DNA from 4 places in the Gordonia sp. DT219 genome. Region 1 is predicted to be linked to each of the others. Evidence: predicted binding sites of a transcription regulator. Region 1 holds the regulator's gene; each other region holds the start of a gene.
What was found. Region 1 encodes LexA, which represses DNA repair genes until DNA is damaged. Its sites were predicted from a motif close to CGAACANNTGTTCG; they were not measured.
Positions count from the first base shown of each region.

Region 2: the regulator LexA is predicted to act here: its motif matches at 2,156-2,169, upstream of ACPXB3_RS14700 (DUF222 domain-containing protein).
Region 3: the regulator LexA is predicted to act here: its motif matches at 2,467-2,480, upstream of ACPXB3_RS14395 (DUF222 domain-containing protein).
Region 4: the regulator LexA is predicted to act here: its motif matches at 2,192-2,205, upstream of ACPXB3_RS12660 (DUF222 domain-containing protein).

Region 1 covers NZ_JBNCNR010000001.1:319,256-323,758, reverse strand. The annotation lists gene hrpA (ATP-dependent RNA helicase HrpA) at 1-1,267, shown strand, start outside; gene nrdR (transcriptional regulator NrdR) at 1,241-1,747, opposite strand; gene ACPXB3_RS01600 (LysM peptidoglycan-binding domain-containing protein) at 1,788-2,390, opposite strand; gene lexA (transcriptional repressor LexA) at 2,758-3,408, shown strand; gene ACPXB3_RS01590 (phosphoenolpyruvate--protein phosphotransferase) at 3,464-4,503, opposite strand, start outside.
Region 2 covers NZ_JBNCNR010000011.1:137,244-141,746, forward strand. The annotation lists gene ACPXB3_RS14695 (enoyl-CoA hydratase) at 1-582, opposite strand, end outside; gene ACPXB3_RS14700 (DUF222 domain-containing protein) at 726-2,036, opposite strand; gene ACPXB3_RS14705 (helix-turn-helix domain-containing protein) at 2,214-3,110, opposite strand; gene cysD (sulfate adenylyltransferase subunit CysD) at 3,203-4,159, shown strand; gene cysC (adenylyl-sulfate kinase) at 4,159-4,503, shown strand, end outside.
Region 3 covers NZ_JBNCNR010000011.1:80,711-85,213, reverse strand. The annotation lists gene ACPXB3_RS14415 (hypothetical protein) at 1-293, shown strand, start outside; gene ACPXB3_RS14410 (hypothetical protein) at 522-1,070, shown strand; gene ACPXB3_RS14405 (hypothetical protein) at 1,104-1,637, shown strand; gene ACPXB3_RS14400 (TetR/AcrR family transcriptional regulator) at 1,717-2,316, shown strand; gene ACPXB3_RS14395 (DUF222 domain-containing protein) at 2,522-3,784, shown strand; gene ACPXB3_RS14390 (LLM class F420-dependent oxidoreductase) at 3,925-4,503, opposite strand, start outside.
Region 4 covers NZ_JBNCNR010000009.1:22,872-27,374, forward strand. The annotation lists gene ACPXB3_RS12645 (hypothetical protein) at 24-605, opposite strand; gene ACPXB3_RS12650 (hypothetical protein) at 741-1,025, shown strand; gene ACPXB3_RS12655 (glycoside hydrolase family 26 protein) at 1,073-2,095, shown strand; gene ACPXB3_RS12660 (DUF222 domain-containing protein) at 2,247-3,506, shown strand; gene ACPXB3_RS12665 (acyltransferase family protein) at 3,603-4,503, opposite strand, start outside.

The DNA.
Region 1 (4,503 bases):
CACCGTCGTGATCCCGCAGGCACTGCTCCTCCACGTGCGCAACGCCGGATTCGACTGGCTGGTGCCGGGTATGCGTTCGGAGTTGGCGGCCGAGTTGATCAAGACGCTGCCGAAGTCGCTGCGCAAGACGATGGCACCGGCACAGCGCTTCGCCGATCTCGCCCTGTCTCGCCTGACTCCCCGAGCCGAGCCGCTGACGCACGGCCTGGCGCGCGAGTTGTCGACCATCACCCGCCACACCGTCACGCCGGCCGATTTCGATCTCGACCGCCTGCCCGGGCACTTGCGCATGCATTTCGCCGTCACCGACGATTCGGGTGAGATCATCACCCGCACCACGACTTTCGCCGAGCTGACCACACCGAGGTCGGCGTCGGTGCCCCCGCCGTCCGAGCAGGTGTACACCACCTGGACCGCCGACGGCATCGGCACTCTGGAACTCGCCGAGACCGTCGACGTCGCCGGTCAGCGGGTCACCCGTCACCCGACGTTGCGAGTGGTCCGGGCGCAGGCACATCCGGCGGGCGTCGCGTCGGCCACCGCCCCGACCGCGGCCCTGGCCGACGCGCTGCGCCGCGATGCGGTGATCGTCTTGTTGGAGAACGCAATCGGGACACTCTCACCCAAGGCCGCCGGAGCCCTGGAGCCGGCCCGGCGGATTGCCCTGAGTCAGAGCCCCTACCGGGAGCCCGCCGGGCTCTTCACCGATTGCACCCGGCGTGCGGTTCGCGATCTGCTCGACGTCGAGGCGGCGAACACCGTGCGCACCCCTGCCGCGTTCTCGGCACTCGTCGACGACCTGCGACCGCGCGTCGTCGTGGCGGCCCCGGAGTACCTGTCGCTCGCCGTCGAGGCGCTCCGTGAGGTCGTGACCCTGCGGGGCGTGATCGACGAGCACTCCGGTCAACTCGCTGCCGATGATGTCGCCGAACAACTCGATGACCTGGTATTCGACGGCTTCGTGGTGGCGACGCCGCGCACGCATCTCGCCGATCTTCCCCGATATCTGCGGGGGGCGCGGGAACGGCTGGAGCAGCTCCCGGGGTCGGCCGTGCGTGATCGCGACGGGATGGCTGTACTCGACCGCGTGGTCGAGCGGTGGAATCAGCGCCTCGCCGAAGTGGGTGATGCGCGTCGCGATGCCGTCAACGAGCAGGCGCATTGGATGGTCGAGGAATTGCGCGTGAGTTTGTTCGCCCAGCGCCTCGGAACCCGATATCCGATCTCGGAGAAGAGGGCGCTACGAGCCCTGGACCGGCTCGGCTGAGACGACCCCGCCGGCGGATTCGGAGCGGCCATGGGTGAGGTTGCCCTGCAGGTCGTCGATCTCGCGCTGGAAGTCCTCGAGCGAATCGAAGGAACGATAAACCGACGCGAAGCGCAGATATGCCACTTCGTCGAGGTCGCGCAGCGGTTGCAGGATCGCCAGCCCGACCTCGTTGCTGGGAATCTCGGCAGCTCCGGAGGCCCGCACCGTCTCCTCGACCTGCTGGGCGAGCTGGGCGAGATCGTCTTCGTCGACCTGCCGGCCCTGACACGCGCGGCGCACCCCGCGCATCACCTTCTCGCGACTGAACGGCTCGGTCACGCCGTTGCGCTTGACCACCGCGAGCACGGCGGTCTCCACAGTCGAGAAACGGCGGCCGCAGGCACTGCATGAGCGGCGCCGGCGGATGGCCTGTCCTTCATCGGCGACACGGGAGTCGATGACCTTGGTGTCGTCATTCCTGCAGAACGGGCAGCGCATGCACCGAGGATACCGCCCGCCACCGCACCGACTTCTCGCGTCACCGGTAGGCCGGCGCGAGCAGCGACTGCCCTGCCTGCACGGCACTGCCGGACATGTCGTTGAGTTCGACGATCTTCTCGATCACCGACTGCCGGGGCATGTCGGGCGCCACCCGCGCCGCGATGGCGTTCAGCGATTCCCCGGCGCGCACATGGACCACCTGGGTGGCGATCGGCGCCGGCCGTGCCGACCCCCGCTGGGCCGATTCCTGATAGTCCGAACCGGCGACGGCGACCAGCCACACCAGTAGCGCCAGTGCCACGCCGGTCAGCACGGCCACCAGTGCGCCGGTCCGGCGAGACCTGTGGCCACCCGGATCACCCGTTCCGGCCAGGTGATGTGATCCGGCCGGTGACGTGCACCAGGTGCCGTCGGCGCCCGGTATCCGCCGGGAGACCGGGCGGATCGGCCGCCGGTCGGCGGGACGACTCACGGCCGAGGAACGCCGGGGGGCGCGGCGAGGATCGAGCGGCCGCTGTTCGCGGGGACGGGCGCGCGGAACCGGGTTGGTCGCGCCGGCGCGGGTCTGGCCGGTGAAGGTCTGGTCGGTGCGGGTCCGGCCGACGCGGGTCTGGTCGGTCGACAAAAGGGTGCTATGCATGGTCTCTTCCTGTCTCGATCACACATTCGATGAACGGATGTTCGAGTTGTACCACCCCGCTCCGACAATTTCTCCACAACACGTCGAACAGACGTTTGAGGATGTCCGAAACCTCGGCTATTCTGACCGGTGATCAGCTCGACCACAGGCCCGCGACAGGTGTGCACGTCACCTACCGGCCCACGGCCGGGGTGGCACGCACCCGATCGAAAGGACTCGAATCCCGATGAGTGAGAAGAAGGACCGTTCGTCGCGGCCGGCCGAGGCGGCCGATCCGGAGTCGGCCACCACAGAGTCGAGCACCGATGACGCCGCGACGGCGACGACACCGCAGGTTGATGACGCGGCGGCCGCCCCGCGGCGGCCCATCGTGCCGAGGGGTTTCGAGGCACCACTCACGCCACGTCAGCAGGGAGTGCTCGACGTCATCCGCAAATCGGTTCGCGAGCGGGGATATCCGCCGAGCATCCGCGAGATCGGTGATGCCGTCGGGCTCGCCTCGACCTCGTCGGTCGCGCATCAATTACGCACGCTGGAACGCAAGGGACTGCTCAAGCGCGACGCCAACCGGCCGCGCGCGGTCAACGTGCGCGACGCCGACCCGACGCCCACCGATGACAATCCGAACTCGGAGAACCTGCCCACCCCGACCTTTGTCCCGGTGCTCGGCCGCATCGCGGCGGGCGGCCCGATCCTGGCCGAGGAGGCCGTCGAAGACGTCTTCCCCCTGCCTCGCGAACTCGTCGGTGAAGGTTCCCTCTTCATGCTGCGGGTGGTCGGCGAGTCGATGGTCGACGCCGCGATCTGCGACGGCGACTGGGTGGTCGTGCGCCAGCAGAACGTGGCCGACAACGGTGACATCGTCGCCGCCATGATCGAAGGCGAGGCAACGGTCAAGACGTTCAAGCGCAAGGACGGCCACGTCTGGCTGATGCCGCACAACGAGTTGTTCGAGCCGATCCCCGGTGACGAGGCCGCCATCCTCGGCAAGGTCGTCACCGTCATGCGCCGGATCTGAGCGCAGGCGCTGATCAGCTGCGCGGTGTGTCAACCACGTTTCTCACACCGCGCAGTTAACAACGCAACGCCTCGCGGGCCGCGGCGCGAGCCGCACCCGGTGCAGCGGTGGCCACCGCCGCCGTGGCCGCGGCGCGGCATCGATCGAGGTCGACCTCGGCGAGTTTCGCGCCCACCGCGGCCGCGGCGGCGGGTGCACTCGACAACGACGTGACCCCGAGTCCGACGAGGACACAGGCGAGCAGCGGATCGGCCGCCGCCTCACCGCACACGCCCACCGGGGTGCCGGTGCGCGAACCCGCCTCGGCGACCATCGCGATGAGAGCGAGGACCGACGGCTGCCACGGATCGGTCAACTCGGCGAGCTCGGCCGACATCCGGTCGGCAGCCATCGTGTATTGCGTCAGGTCGTTGGTGCCGATCGAGACGAAGTCCACCTCGGCCACAATCGCCGGCGCAAGGATCGCTGCCGACGGGATCTCGATCATCACTCCGGCCACCAGACCCCGTCGGCGCACTTGCGCGGCGAATTCGGCCGCCTCGGGGGCCGAGGCGATCATCGGCGCCATCACCCATGGCGTGCTGCCGGTTTCCTCGGCGGCGCGCGCGATCGCATCGAGTTGTCCGGCCCGGATCTCGGGGTGTGTCGCCGCGATGCGGTTGCCGCGCACACCGAGTGCGGGATTCGCCTCGGTCCCGTGGTCGACGAATTTCAGCGGCTTGTCCGACCCCGCATCCAGGGTGCGGATCACCATCTTCTTGCCTCCGAAGGCCTCGATGACCTCCCGGTAGAGTGCCGCCTGTTCGTCGAGGGACGGTTCGTCCGGGCGATCGAGGAAGGCCAGTTCGGTACGGAACAACCCGACTCCTTCTACCGGGGACGCGGTGGCCGCACGGGCCGAGACGCCATCGGCGACATTCGCCAAGATCGCGACCTCGTGGCCGTCGGCGGTGTGACCAGGCCCGGTCCAGCCCGCAATCGCCTCCACCTCCCGGCGGCTCTGCTCCACATCGGCTCGCGCTCGGTCCGGATCCGGTTCCACCACAATCGTTCCCGCGGCCCCGTCGACCAGCACCGCGGTACCCGCGGAGACGA
Region 2 (4,503 bases), on a different contig from region 1:
GGCGCGCCGCGGCCCGAGCACGTAGGCGTGTGCGAAGTACTCGACGCCGGGAATGCCCATGCGCGCAACGGGATCGGCGAAGAATGCGTCGTCGGAGGCGACGATGAAGTCGCACACCCACGCCAGCATCAGGCCACCGGCGATGCATGCGCCGTGGACCTGCGCGATCATCGGCTTGGGAATGTCACGCCACCGCCGGCACATGCCCATGTACACCTCCATCTCGCGGGCCAGACGCTGATCGGCTCCCGACTTGTCGGTGTGATCCCAGTGCAGAACCGCCGCGTTCTCGTAGAAGGTGTCGAAGTCGCGTTCGGGCGTACCGATGTCGTGGCCGGCGGAGAAGTGCTTGCCGTTGGCCCGAAGCACGATCACCTTCACGTCCGCGTCGTCGACGGCCTTCCGGAACGCCGCGTCGAGGGAGTAGGTCATCACCGAGTTCTGCGCGTTGCGGTACTCGGGCCGATTCAGCGTCACGTAGGCGACCGCGCCGCCCGGCCCGCCCGTCTCGTAGGCGACCGGAGTGGTATCCGAGCCGAGATCGTCGGGAGTCAGCACGGGAGGGAGGGCGGCGGCACTCATGCTCCCGAGCGTAACCTAGCAAGTGCTTGGTTGGTAGTGGCGGGTTACCGTGACTCCGGATCGCGACATCGACGGCGCCGTGTGCTGGGCCGAGGCCCTATGAAGTTCTCAACGAACAGGTAGCTGGTTTCAGGCAGCTGGTGTCAGGCCGCGTTGTCGAGTCGTAGGGTGCGCCGGTTGTAGGCGGGGAGTGGTCGTCGTTTGGGGTCGATGGTGGCGGGTGGTATCAGCCACGGATGCCGGTCGAATCCCATCACCACATCCCAGTGATCATTCGGCCCGCTCGCTTCGCTCCCGGCGCCGGCTCTGTCGTGGACGTCGTGGTGGCAGGCGGTGCAGAGGAGGCACCCGTTGTCGAGGTCGGTAGCGCCACCATCAGCCCACGACACGAGGTGGTGTGCCTGGGTGCGCGATGCGGGTGCACCGCACTTCACGCAGCATTTATCCCTGAGCAGCAGCGCTTTTCGTTGCGACGGCGTGAACAACCGCTTCTCGCGTCCGACGTTCAACGGCACCTGTTCGCCGTCGACGATGACGACGGTGACCGCGGCATCACAACCCAACGTTTTCGCGGTCGCAGGTGTCACCGAGCCCATGAACTCGAGTGCGGACAGTTTCGGGGCATCGGCAGGAATCGTCAACAGGACGCCGCCGGTGGGTTTGCACGACACGGTCTCGTCGGCGAGACCCTTCTCGGCAAGCTCGAGGATCGTCTCGAGAGCATCGGCACGCTTGCGATCGGCCGACCGCGGATCGTGCGAACCGTCGGGCTGAGGTTTCGGCGCGGATAGTGATTCGACCAGGCTGTGCAGTTTCTCCCCGGCGACGGCATCGAGGTTGGCGCGCACGTCGAGGCGGCCGTCATCGGTTTTGTGGTAGCCGAGTTCGTTGATGGCTTTGTCTTCGGCGGCAGGTTTGCCATCGTCGGTGTCGGCGGCGAGTTCGTTGGCGATGGTGCGGGCGTGATCGGTGATCTGGGCCGGCGTCATGCCCGCCGACGACCACGACATCAGTGACATCAACTGCGCCAACCGCATTTCTGGTTCGACTGGTTCGACCGATCGGGTTTCGATGTGCGACAGGCCCCGCACGATCGCGTCGGCGTGTTCGGACGAGATCGAACCATCGGCCGCGTGGCGTCGCAGTGGGTCGATGTCGGTGGCGGTGCCGATCCGTACGAACCGGGCGGCGACGGCGGGCGCGCACCCCATCACGACCAGCAGTTCCCGCAGGCGGCGCCCGTGGCCGTCGGCGACACCCAGGCGGTCGAGTTCACCGGTGAACGCGGCTGCATGATGGTCGGCGAGGTTGCGGATCAGCAGGATCTGTTGCAGTGCGGCGTGTGCTTGCGGCCCGGTCATGTCGGGGCGGGTGCGGAGTTCGGCCAGCTGGTCGACAATGCCGGCCAGAATGGCTGCGGTGTCAGTGCTTTCGACGGTGACGTCGGCGATCATGGTGCCCCCCTTGGCGATCGATGCGATGTCTCCATCCTACACGCATGCGCCGACAATGGCACCCGAATCTGCGCATTCTGTGGATCGAATGCCGCTTGTGGACAACACGTTTCGAGGTATGAATGGGCGTTCGTTTCTGTCGGAGGGCTGTGCTAGCGCGCTGGCATGGCAGTGCAGCTACCCGTTTCGTGAAGCGCTCGCGCGCTGGGTTCCCGGTGCTGCGCCCAACTGCTCGGCGGCCGCTCGCGTCGCGGCGACGATGCGGTCCAGCTCGGGCACGGCGATCGAACGGTTGGGGCAACTCACCACCGAGGCCACCACGGAGCCCGAGGCGTCGAGAACGGGCGCGCCCACGGTCACCACCGCCACCCGCTCACCGGCGGCCGCGGCCAGCTCGGCGGGCAGGTAGTCGATGGCCGTCAGATGCCCGAGCAACTCGCCGACCTGGGATCGCACACCCTGCGGCACAGCCGTCCGTTCCAACGAGTTCAGTGCGGTCAGGACGGCGACGTGGTCGTCGGTCATCCGCTCGATGGATGCCCCGCGCTCGCGGACGGCGTCGAGGGCGAGGCCCAGTCGGGTGCGTAGCGCGACCGGGGCCTGCGCAATCCACTCCGCACGCACCTCGGCAGGCTCCCAGGCGATGAATTCTCGGCAGACCGGCGGCCGTAGGGGCAGGGCCGAGCCGGCTGCCGTCCCGTCGGCGCCGGTGTGATCAGGGCGGGGTCGGTGATCGACGATGACGATCTCGTCGCCGACGCGCCGCGCCACAAAGCAGTCGACGCCGAGTTCGCCGGCGAGGGCATCGAGCGTCGGGCGTGCGCGGCGGGTGAGGTGATCGGCGCGTGTGATTCCTGCGGCGAGACCGATCAGCCGGGATCCGGTCGTGTATGTGCCGTCGGGCAGGCGCATCACCCATTCACGATTGCAGAGTTCGGTGACGACGGCGTGTGCCGTCGCGCGGGAATGGCCGGTCCGGCGGACAATGTCGGCAAGGGTCAGTGGGTGCTCGTCGGCGCAGAGGGCCTCGATGACCTGCACGACGCGTGCGGTGGGCGGTGACGGTGACCGCATCGGTTGTTGACCCTGGCCGTTCGACTCGCTTACCGTGTCCGTCACATAGTCAATACTCGGTGTCGACTATTCGACATGTCAAGGAGCGCAGAGTGACAGCGTCATCCGCGGAAATCCCCGCACGTGGACACGATGTGTCGAGGGGGCATTACGAACTGGGTCACCTCGATGCGCTCGAGGCCGAGTCGGTCCATATCTTCCGGGAGGTGGCCGCGACCTTCGAGCGGCCGGTGCTGCTGTTCTCGGGCGGCAAGGACTCGGTGGTGATGTTCCATCTCGCCCGCCGCGCGTTCTGGCCGGCGCCGGTTCCGTTCCCGCTCATGCACGTCGACACCGGACACAACTTCGACGAGGTGATCGACTTCCGTGACCGGGTTGCCGCGCGAACCGGGGCGCGGCTGGTGGTCAGTTCGGTCCAGGACGACATCGACGCCGGGCGCGTGGTCGAGCAGACGGGTCCGGGAGCGAGTCGAAACCGGTTGCAGACCACCGCATTACTGCGCGGGATCACCGAGAACCGCTTCGACGCGGTGTTCGGCGGCGCCCGGCGCGACGAGGAGAAGGCGCGCGCCAAGGAACGGATCTTCAGCTTCCGCGACGAGTTCGGCGCCTGGGATCCGCGCGCACAGCGGCCGGAACTGTGGCACCTCTACAACGGCAGGCACCACAAGGGCGAGCACATCCGGGTGTTCCCGCTCAGCAACTGGACCGAACTCGACATCTGGCAGTACATCGCCGCGCAGCACATCGAATTACCCCCGATCTACTACGCACACGACCGTCCGGTGATCGCCCGTGACGGAATGCTGTTGGCCGACACCCGATTTCTCGTGCGTGCACCCGGGGAGAGTGCGCACACCGAGCGGGTGCGATTCCGGACGGTCGGGGATGCCACCTGCACCGGATGCGTGCGCAGCGACGCCGACACCGTCGCGAAGGTGATCGAGGAGGTGGCCACCACCCGCGTGACCGAACGCGGCGCGACCCGCGCCGACGACCGCATCTCCGAGGCGGGCATGGAAGACCGCAAGAAAGAAGGCTACTTCTGATGAATGCAGTCCCCGTGACCGCCGGCGACATCCAGACACCGGGTGCGGCAGGCGAATTGCTACGGCTGGCCACCGCGGGATCGGTCGACGACGGCAAGTCGACGCTCATCGGCCTGCTGCTGTATGACGCCAAGTCGATCTTCTCCGACCAGCTCGAATCGATCGAACGCACCAGCGCCGCACGCGGTGACGAATTCGCCGACCTGGCGCTGCTCACCGACGGCCTGCGCGCCGAACGTGAGCAGCGCATCACCATCGACGTGGCCTACCGTTACTTCTCCACGCCGAGAAGGAAATTCATCATCGCCGATACGCCGGGGCACGTGCAGTACACGCGCAACATG
Region 3 (4,503 bases), on a different contig from region 1:
ACGAAAGTCTAAGTGCGGAGACCGCAGGTGACGCTGCAGAAGGGGCCGGTGAATCGGGTGTGGGCGAAGCCGTCGCGGAGGGAGGGGCGTCGGTAGGAGAGACTGCGGTCGAGGCTGGTACGGGTGCAGCGGTTGCCGCCGAAACCGGTGAAGGGGCGTTGGATGGCGCAACCGCCGGATCGGCGATCTGTCCTGGTGTGGGTACCGCAATTGGGGCGGTCGGAAGCGCTCTGGCCGGCGGCATTGTGGCCTATGTCAGCTCAAAAGAAATTGCGAAGATTTGGGACCACTAACGAATACAAAGAATATTCCCGAAACACGGTAGTGTTATGATACATGTAAGATGGAGACGTTACTCAGACGACTCAAATCCCAAAATAAAAAAGGCAACCATCGGAATAATAATAGTAGGGATATTTTCCATTCAAGCGGCCGTGTTCATACACGCATACATATTGTCAATTACGGCAGTCGGCCTCCTGCTCCTTCCTCTGCCGCTTTTCTTCCCACCGCGAACCCGCATGAAGGTTTCGGGCGATGACGTTGTGCTGCGCCAGCAGCAATTCTTTGCGAATGTTAACCTATGGATGACCATTTCTTTCGGAATGATGCTATGCGGGTGCGTCGGACATCTCCTATTCTGCGATGATCTTGATTTTCGGATCATACTTTCCGCTATCGGTTCGCTTGGGTTCACCCTGTGGTACGGATACATGGCATTCCTGGGACGAGGTCCGATAAAGCTCAACGGCGATCTCATAGCACTCGCCGGCGCGCGAGTTTATCTGTGGTCCGACGTCGAAGTCAGATACACCCTGGCGGGAGAGTATGCGGCGACAGTCTTGTTGCGAACCCTTGGCGAACACCAACGTGTGGTCGCGAAGTTTGCCGCAGTTCCCTTGGGGCTGAACTTCAATACCCTGCTGTCGACGCTGGTCCAGACCAAAGAACGGTCGGTGGCGGGCGATCCTCTCACTGCTGAAGAGATCCGGGCAATGCTGTTGACGCCCGTTCCCGACCCGCTACCTGCGATTGGCGAGTACGTAGATGTGATGGTTCATGTCCCGTGAGCTCATCGCATCCGATTCCGGGAAGCCTTTGAAGTGAATCTTGCGCAATTCCTGGCGACCAACTCCGCGGTCCAGTCAGAGATTCTTGGCGATCCACTTGTCTCGGGACTCGGCGTCTGCGGCATACCGCCGAAGTGGCGTGCGACGGTCATGGAGTCTGTGACAACAAACCCGGGACCGGTATGGTGCGATATTCGCGCTGCAGAATCGTCCAGGGACGAAACACCCGGTGACAGCATTCCGCCGTTCTCTTCGCAGGCCACGGTTGTCGGCTGGGTAATGCACAATATTCAGACGACACCCACCGAACTCGTCAGAATGGCAGCCGACATGACCGAGAGCACTCCGGGATGGTCTCAAGTGTCGACCGAATCGGCCGGCCTGGGTCCGGACGCCGCTTCCTCATACATGTTCGGAACGCTCGATTCTCCATATGGACCGCTCGTCTCCAACATTCAGAACATAGGTCTCATCGGGCCGGCTCGCTCCATGTTCCTCGTGCAACTGGTGGTCACGGCCACGGCCGAGTGGAAGGACGATGTCGTGGGTGTTCGACTGTATCGATGAGCAGTGTCCTCGGACAACGTCCAAGCCGTGTCGAGTGACAACGGCCACCGCTGCGAATCCGCGGCTAAGGTGAGAAGCCATGAACTCCCCGACCACGCACGTTGCCGACCGGCTGCTCGACGCCACCGAGAAACTGCTGGCGCAGCACGGCATCCGGGGCGCCACCATGGCACAGGTCGCCGATGACGCCGGCGTGTCACGCGCCTGGCTGTACCGGCACTTTCCCGACAAGCACGCCATGGTCGGCGCGGCGATCGTGCGGCTCACCGACTCGTTCTGGACCGATGCCCGACTCGAACTCGACGCGCTCGGTGACTTCGCCGAACAGCTCGTGGCCGGCGTGCGCATCGGGCGCGGCGCCTATGACGATCCCGGGACGCTGCTGCTACGGCTGCGCACCGACGAGCCGGAGGAGTTCGCCGCGTGTGCCGGCGCCGGCGTCAGCGGCCTGGTCCCCGACCTCGCCCTGTTCTGGAAACCCTTCGTACAAGCGGCCATCGACGCCGGCGTCGTCCATCCCGGCCACGACGCCGAGGAGGTGTCGGAGTGGGTGGCGCGCATCCTGATCAGCCTTGGAACCGTACCCGGCGACACCGTCGACGCCGACGATGCGCCGTCGGTGCGCCGGCAGATCGAGACATTCGTGATGCCCGGCCTACGGGCCGCACCCACTCGGTAGCGAAACAGGCATCACCGTTTCGGAGATTCGGCAACACTGGACGCCGTCGACGCAATCGTGGTCACCGTCGGCGACGGCGGTGACAATTGTTCACTGGTGGGACGAAACTGGTTGCCGCACTTGTTAATCAATCGTCGAACACTTGGGCGTCGAACAAATATTCTGCTACACTGGACTTATCGCAAGATCATCCAGGGGGGAATCCATGATCGACGACACCACCACTCTTTCCGCCGAACTGTACGGGCACCTTATCGGGCTTCTCGATGACCGTACTTACAGTCCAGACCTCACCTCACGTGAAGCCTTCGCCGCGATGCAGCAACTGAACACGTTGCGCAACATGCTCGATCACTACGCGGCGAACCTGACCGGCGAATTCGACCGCCTCAAGATAACCGCACCCCAAGTCCGATCGGTGCGAGAACTGTTGATCTCCATGGGATTCGCGCCCGCTGTTGCCGGCCGACTCGTTCGCGTCGGCACCACCGACAACATCGACGGACTCCATAAGCACAGCGCCTACGGGTCGGTGTCCCTCGACCACGCCGACGCCATCGTCCGCGGACTCACCCACATCGCCTCCCGCGCCGGCGAACCCGTCACCCCCGAGCAACGCCGCGACCACACCCGCGCCCTCGTGGCCCAGGCGCTGTCCGGGATGAGTCCCGCCGAAATCGGCAAGCGCGCACACCAACTCGGCAACATTCTTGCCGATGACACCGACGGTACGCCTGCCGCCGAAGACAAGACCGTCAACGAACTCGGCTACCACAAAACCAGCGACGGACGCCTCGACGTGCGCGCCAACCTCGATGCGGTCGCCGGGGAGAAACTCCACAGCCTCGTCGAAGCACTGTCCGCGCCAAAGCCTCAACCCGACGGCTCGCACGATCCGCGGCCGGTCGAACGGAAACGTGCTGATGCTCTCGAAACCATCCTCGAACTTGCCCAGAAGGGTCTTGCCGACGAGACCGTGTCCTGCAAGCCGACCGGTGGGGTGCTGTTGACGATCCCCGCCGACACCCCGAAGCTATCCGCACTCGAGTTCATGGGATCGGTCACCCCCGCCACCGCGAAAACTCTCGGCTGTGATGCGGGGATCACCGTCGTCATCGTCGACGACAACCAAGTGCCGCTGAACGTGGGTCGCGAGAAGCGGCTGTTCACCCCGGCACAACGAAAAGCGTTGCTGCTGCGCGACAAATGCTGCATCAAGTGTGGTGCGCCCGCCTCGCGCACCCAAGCGCACCACCTCGAGCATTGGATCAACGGTGGGGCCACCGACCTCGACAACGGCTGCTTGCTCTGCACCAGCTGCCACCACGACGTCCACGATAGTGGGTGGGATGTTGTGATGGGCTTCGACCGGCATCCGTGGCTGATCCCACCCGCCGCGGTCGATCCCCGACGACGACCGTTACCGGCCTACAACCGGCGCACCCTCCACCTCGACAGCGCTGCCTGAAACCGGCCGCCTGACACTGACCGCCTGAACTCAGCTGCTTGAAACCGCCCTACCCACAACGCCTTTCTGACCCCGCACCCGGCCTGCCGGGACCGCGACCGTTCGTTGAGAACTTCATAGGGCTTCGGCCCAGCTTCCGCCTAGACGACGGCAGGGGCGAGGCCCAGCTTGCCGGCGAGCTTGGCGAGATAGCCGCGGGCACGCTCCACCGAGTCGTCCGGCAGGCCGTAAAGCACTGTGGTGACACCGATCTCGCGCCACTTTGCGAGTTTCTCCTCGACGGGCTTGAAGTCGAGGACGACGATCTGCGGGCTGCCGTCACGTCCGGCGGTACGCCAGATCTCCTGGAGCAGTGCCACCGAACCCTCGATATCATCCTCGCCGGGTGTGGTGATCCAGCCGTCCGCACTGCGCGCGATCCAGCGGAAGTTCTTCTCGTTGCCCGCGGCCCCGACGAAGGTCGGGATATGCGCCTGAGGTTTAGGCCAGGCCCAGCTCGGACCGAAATCGACGAAGTCGCCGTGATATTCGGCCTCCTCATCGGTCCACAGCGCCCGCATGGCCTCGAGGTATTCGCGCAGCATCGTGCGCCGCAGCTTCGGCGGGACGTGGTGGTCGGCCAATTCGTCCAGGTTCCAACCGAATCCGACACCGAGAGACAGCCGCCCATCGGAGAGGTGATCGAGGGTGGCCAGGGTCTTGGCGAGCGTGATCGGATC
Region 4 (4,503 bases), on a different contig from region 1:
CAGATCGGATCGATCGCCTCGGCTCAGTTGGTTCCGAGGATCTCGCGGCATTCGTCTGCGGAATGCGTTTGCAGGCAATCCGTCCACTCGCGCTGATCGTCGGCCCACGGGTGTCGCGGGGTCTGGCCGGTGTTGGGAACCCATTGATAGTTGTCGCACACGATGGCGGTGCCGTTCGCGTCGGTGGCGGTGCGTCCGATGTCCGCACCGATGCAGGAATCGCCGAGGCCAGGTGCCGACGGCGTCTGTGCCTGCGACAGCGCAGGATTCGGGGCCAGATCCGGGTCGCGAGACCACGCTCCGCCGTCCGTGCCCTGCAGACGCGCGCAGTAGGCGGCGGCGCCATCAGCAAACACCGCGACGGCACCGCGCGAAGCGCACAGGGCGCCCTCGGTGACGACAGGTAGTGCCTCGGTAGTCGTCGCGGCAGGAGTGGTCGGCGGCGGCGTGACGGGTGCCGCACTGCTCGTCGTCGGCGATGAGGGGGCGACGTACTCGGTGACCGTCGACCTTGGTGATGACGGCGACCGCTGGGTGTGCGACGCACAGCCGGCAATCGGCACGAGCAATACTGCGAAGGCGGCGACCGCGACGATGCGCTTCATTGCACTCCTCGGCCGGACTGTTCCGGCACTACGGGTGTCAGAACCATAGTTGACGGACGCCCGATCAAGCACGAATCTCCGAGATTCTCGTCCAATGGTGTGCCCCAACGCCCTCACCGGACAAACTTGTCCACCATGCGCGCACCCGATCTGTTCCACGCCCTCGTCTTGCTGAATCTGCTCTTCGCATGCGGGCTGTGGACACTGCTCCGGCCGAGCGGCCGGGCGGCATTGGTACTCATCGTCGTCGGTATTGCGTGGGTGATCTGGAACAAGCCGCTGGAAGGGTCGACGATGATCCGCATCACCGACCGGCATGGGATCACCGAGGCGGATCTGCTGTCGCTCGTCGCCCTCTGGATCGCCTTCTGGGCGTGTACCCGCGCGTATCGACGAGCGCCCACCCGCAACGACGTTTGACGCGCAGGCAAACCGACGACAGGCCGACCGCCGAATAGCATGACCGGGTGGACTCGCCTGACCGACCGCCGCGCTCGCTGTCGCGCGGCATCCGACGACGTGATGTCCTGCGGCTCGGGACGCTCGGCACGGTCGGATTGGTGGCCGCATGCGCGTCGGACCGGCAGGTGACACCCGCACCGGCGACGCCGCCACCGGCACTACGACCGTGGGGTGCGTTCATCCCGTCGGTGCTGCCCGCCGCGGGCTCGACCCGTTCACCGCTGCAGCAACTCGCCACCATGGCCGGCGCGCCCCCGAAATACGTGCACCGCTTTGCCGCGATCGGCGACCCGGTGCCGACCGCAGAACTCGACGCGATCGCCACCACCGGCGCGACACCACTGCTCACCCTGGAGCCGTGGCGACCCGACGGCGGCGTCGACCAGCCCGACCACTCCCTCGCGCGCATCGCCGCGGGTGCGTTCGACACCCAATTCGCCAGCTGGGCAGACGGTCTCGCGTCGTGGGGCAAACCGGTGCTGTTGCGGTTCGCGCAGGAGATGAACGGCACCTGGTATCCGTGGTCGATCGGCGTCAACGGCAACACGGCCGCCGACTATCGCGCCGCCTGGGCGCGGATGCACTCGGTCATGCACGAGGCCCGCATACCTTCGGTGCAGTTCGTCTGGGCGCCAAACGTTCTCACTCCCGGTACCAATCCGTTCGCCGATGCCTATCCCGGTTCCGACCTCGTCGACGTACTCGGGCTGGACGGATACAACTGGGGCGAGCAGCCCGGCCACCACTGGCAGGCGGCGACCGACCTCTTTGCGCCGAGCCTCGACGCGCTGCGCGAGATCGACGGCACACACCCCATCCTCGTCACCGAGGTCGCCTCCGCCGACGGCCCCTCCCCCGAGGACAAGGCCGGCTGGATTCGAGACTTCTTCACCCTCATCCAAAGTCAGTCACGCGTCGAAGGTTTCGTCTGGTTCCAGATGGACAAAGAACGCGACTGGCGCTTCAACTCGACTCCGGCAAGTACCGCCGCCTTCCGTGCCGGCGTCGCCGGCTTGGGACTCCGGTAGCGGCGAGCGCTGTCCGCGAGGATTTGCGATATCTGTTCACTGAAGTGACGAAAGTGTTTGTCGCCCTTGCTAATAACTCGTCGAACACTTGCGCGTCGAACAAATTTTCTGCTACACTGGACTTATCGCAAGATCATCCAGGGGGGAATCCATGATCGACGCCACCACTCTTTCCGCCGAACTGTACGGGCACCTCATCGCCCAACTCGACGACCGTGCTTACAGTCCAGACCTCACCTCACGTGAAGCGTTCGCCGCGATGCAGCAACTGAACACGTTGCGCAACATGCTCGATCACTACGCGGCGAAACTGACCGGCGAGTTCGACCGCCTCAACATGACCGCACCCCAAGGCCGATCGGTGCGAGAACTGTTGATCTCCATGGGATTCGCCCCGGCCGTCGCGGGCCGGCTCGTTCGCATCGGCACCACCGACAACATCGACGGACTCCATAAGCACAGCGCCTACGGGTCAGTGTCCCTCGACCACGCCGACGCCATCGTCCGCGGACTCACCCACATCGCCTCCCGCGCCGGCGAACCCGTCACCCCCGAGCAACGCCGCGACCACACCCGCGCCCTCGTCTCCCAAGCACTGTCCGGGATGAGTCCCGCCGAAATCGGCAAGCACGCACACCAACTCGGCAACATTCTTGCCGATGACACCGGCGGTACGCCTGCCGCCGAAGACAAGACCGTCAACGAACTCGGCTACCACAAGACCAGCGACGGCCGGCTCGACGTGCGCGCGAATCTCGATGCGGTCGCCGGGGAGAAACTCCACAGCCTCGTCGAAACACTGTCCGCGCCAAAGCCTCAACCCGACGGCTCGCACGATCCGCGGCCGGTCGAACGGAAACGTGCTGATGCTCTCGAAACCATCCTCGAACTTGCCCAGAAGGGTCTTGCCGACGAGACCGTGTCCTGCAAGCCGACCGGTGGGGTGCTGTTGACGATCCCCGCCGACACACCGAAGCTTTCCGCACTCGAGTTCATGGGATCGGTCACGCCCGCCACCGCGAAAACACTGGGCTGTGATGCCGGAGTCACCGTGGTCATCGTCGACGACGACGAAGTGCCGTTGAACGTCGGACGCGAAAAGCGGCTGTTCACCCCGGCACAGCGAAAAGCGTTGCTACTCCGGGACAAATGCTGCATCAAGTGCGGCGCGCCCGCCTCGCGCACGCAGGCGCACCATTTGCGGCATTGGGCTGACGGTGGCCCCACCGACCTCGACAACGGATGCCTCCTGTGCACCAGCTGCCACCACGACGTCCACGATAGTGGGTGGGACGTGATCATCGGCTTCGATCGTCACCCGTGGCTCATCCCACCCGCCGCGGTCGACCCCAAACGACGACCGTTACCGGCCTACAACCGGCGCACCCTACGCCTCGACAGCGCCGCCTGACAACCGCCGCCTGACACTCGCCGCCTGATCACACCCGCCTCCTGACCATACTTCTACGGAAGTAGCTGTGTACCTTGATAATTCCATAGTGACGCCCTACCGGGCGTTGTAGTCGAAGCGCCGACGATCCAGTTGCCGGGTCAATTCCGGTTCGAGGACCTTCGCCGCGGTCGCGGTCAGATGCGACTCGTCCCGGTAGAAGAGGATCTTGTTACGCGCCGGCACGCACGTATCGCCGTCGCAGAGAAGGCTGTTCACGCTCAGGGTGACGATGTCACGGTCACGCCCGCGTGCCTGCTCGGTGAGGATCGGTTCGTGGCGGACCACATCGTCGAGCCGAAAGTTGCAGCGCGTCCAGTCGTCCAGCGCACCCGACATGCAGTCGGCGATCTGGAAGTTCGGATACGGGGTGTCGGCGATATAGACCAGGCGCGCACCGGTGCCGCGCAGCACCGCAAGCGTGTCGTCCCACGCCTGCGCCGACTCGTCATAGTCGGGGACGTAGGTCGACAGGGACGAGAAGATGACGATCTTCGGTGCGAGCGCGGCAATCTGGTGCAGTGAGTCTTCCCGCCAGCGGACGCAATCGGCGGCGTTGAACGGATCGGGCCGGTGTGTCCGTGGGCGCAGGTTCTGCGCCGGACACGCCGCCTTGGTGAACTGGTAGATCCGCCAGTTGTGCGCAGTACCGATGGCGCGCAACGTCTCCGCCCACTGCTCGGCATGCGAGTCGCCGAACAGCACCACCGGGATACCGTCACCGGGGCCGAATGCACACTCGCGGCCCGGCCCGTAGTCGCCGACCGGCACCAGGCATTCGGTGGGCGACGGCCGGTCGTCGTACGCCTGGAACGGATTCGGCACCACCGGACCCGACGTGGCACCACTCTCCTGCCCGAACACCGACTGGTAGCTCAGGGCGGCGTTGCTGACGGTGTCGCCGCTCGCCACCTTGACGGTGATCACACCAGCAGTCATCGACACGGCCAGCCCGATC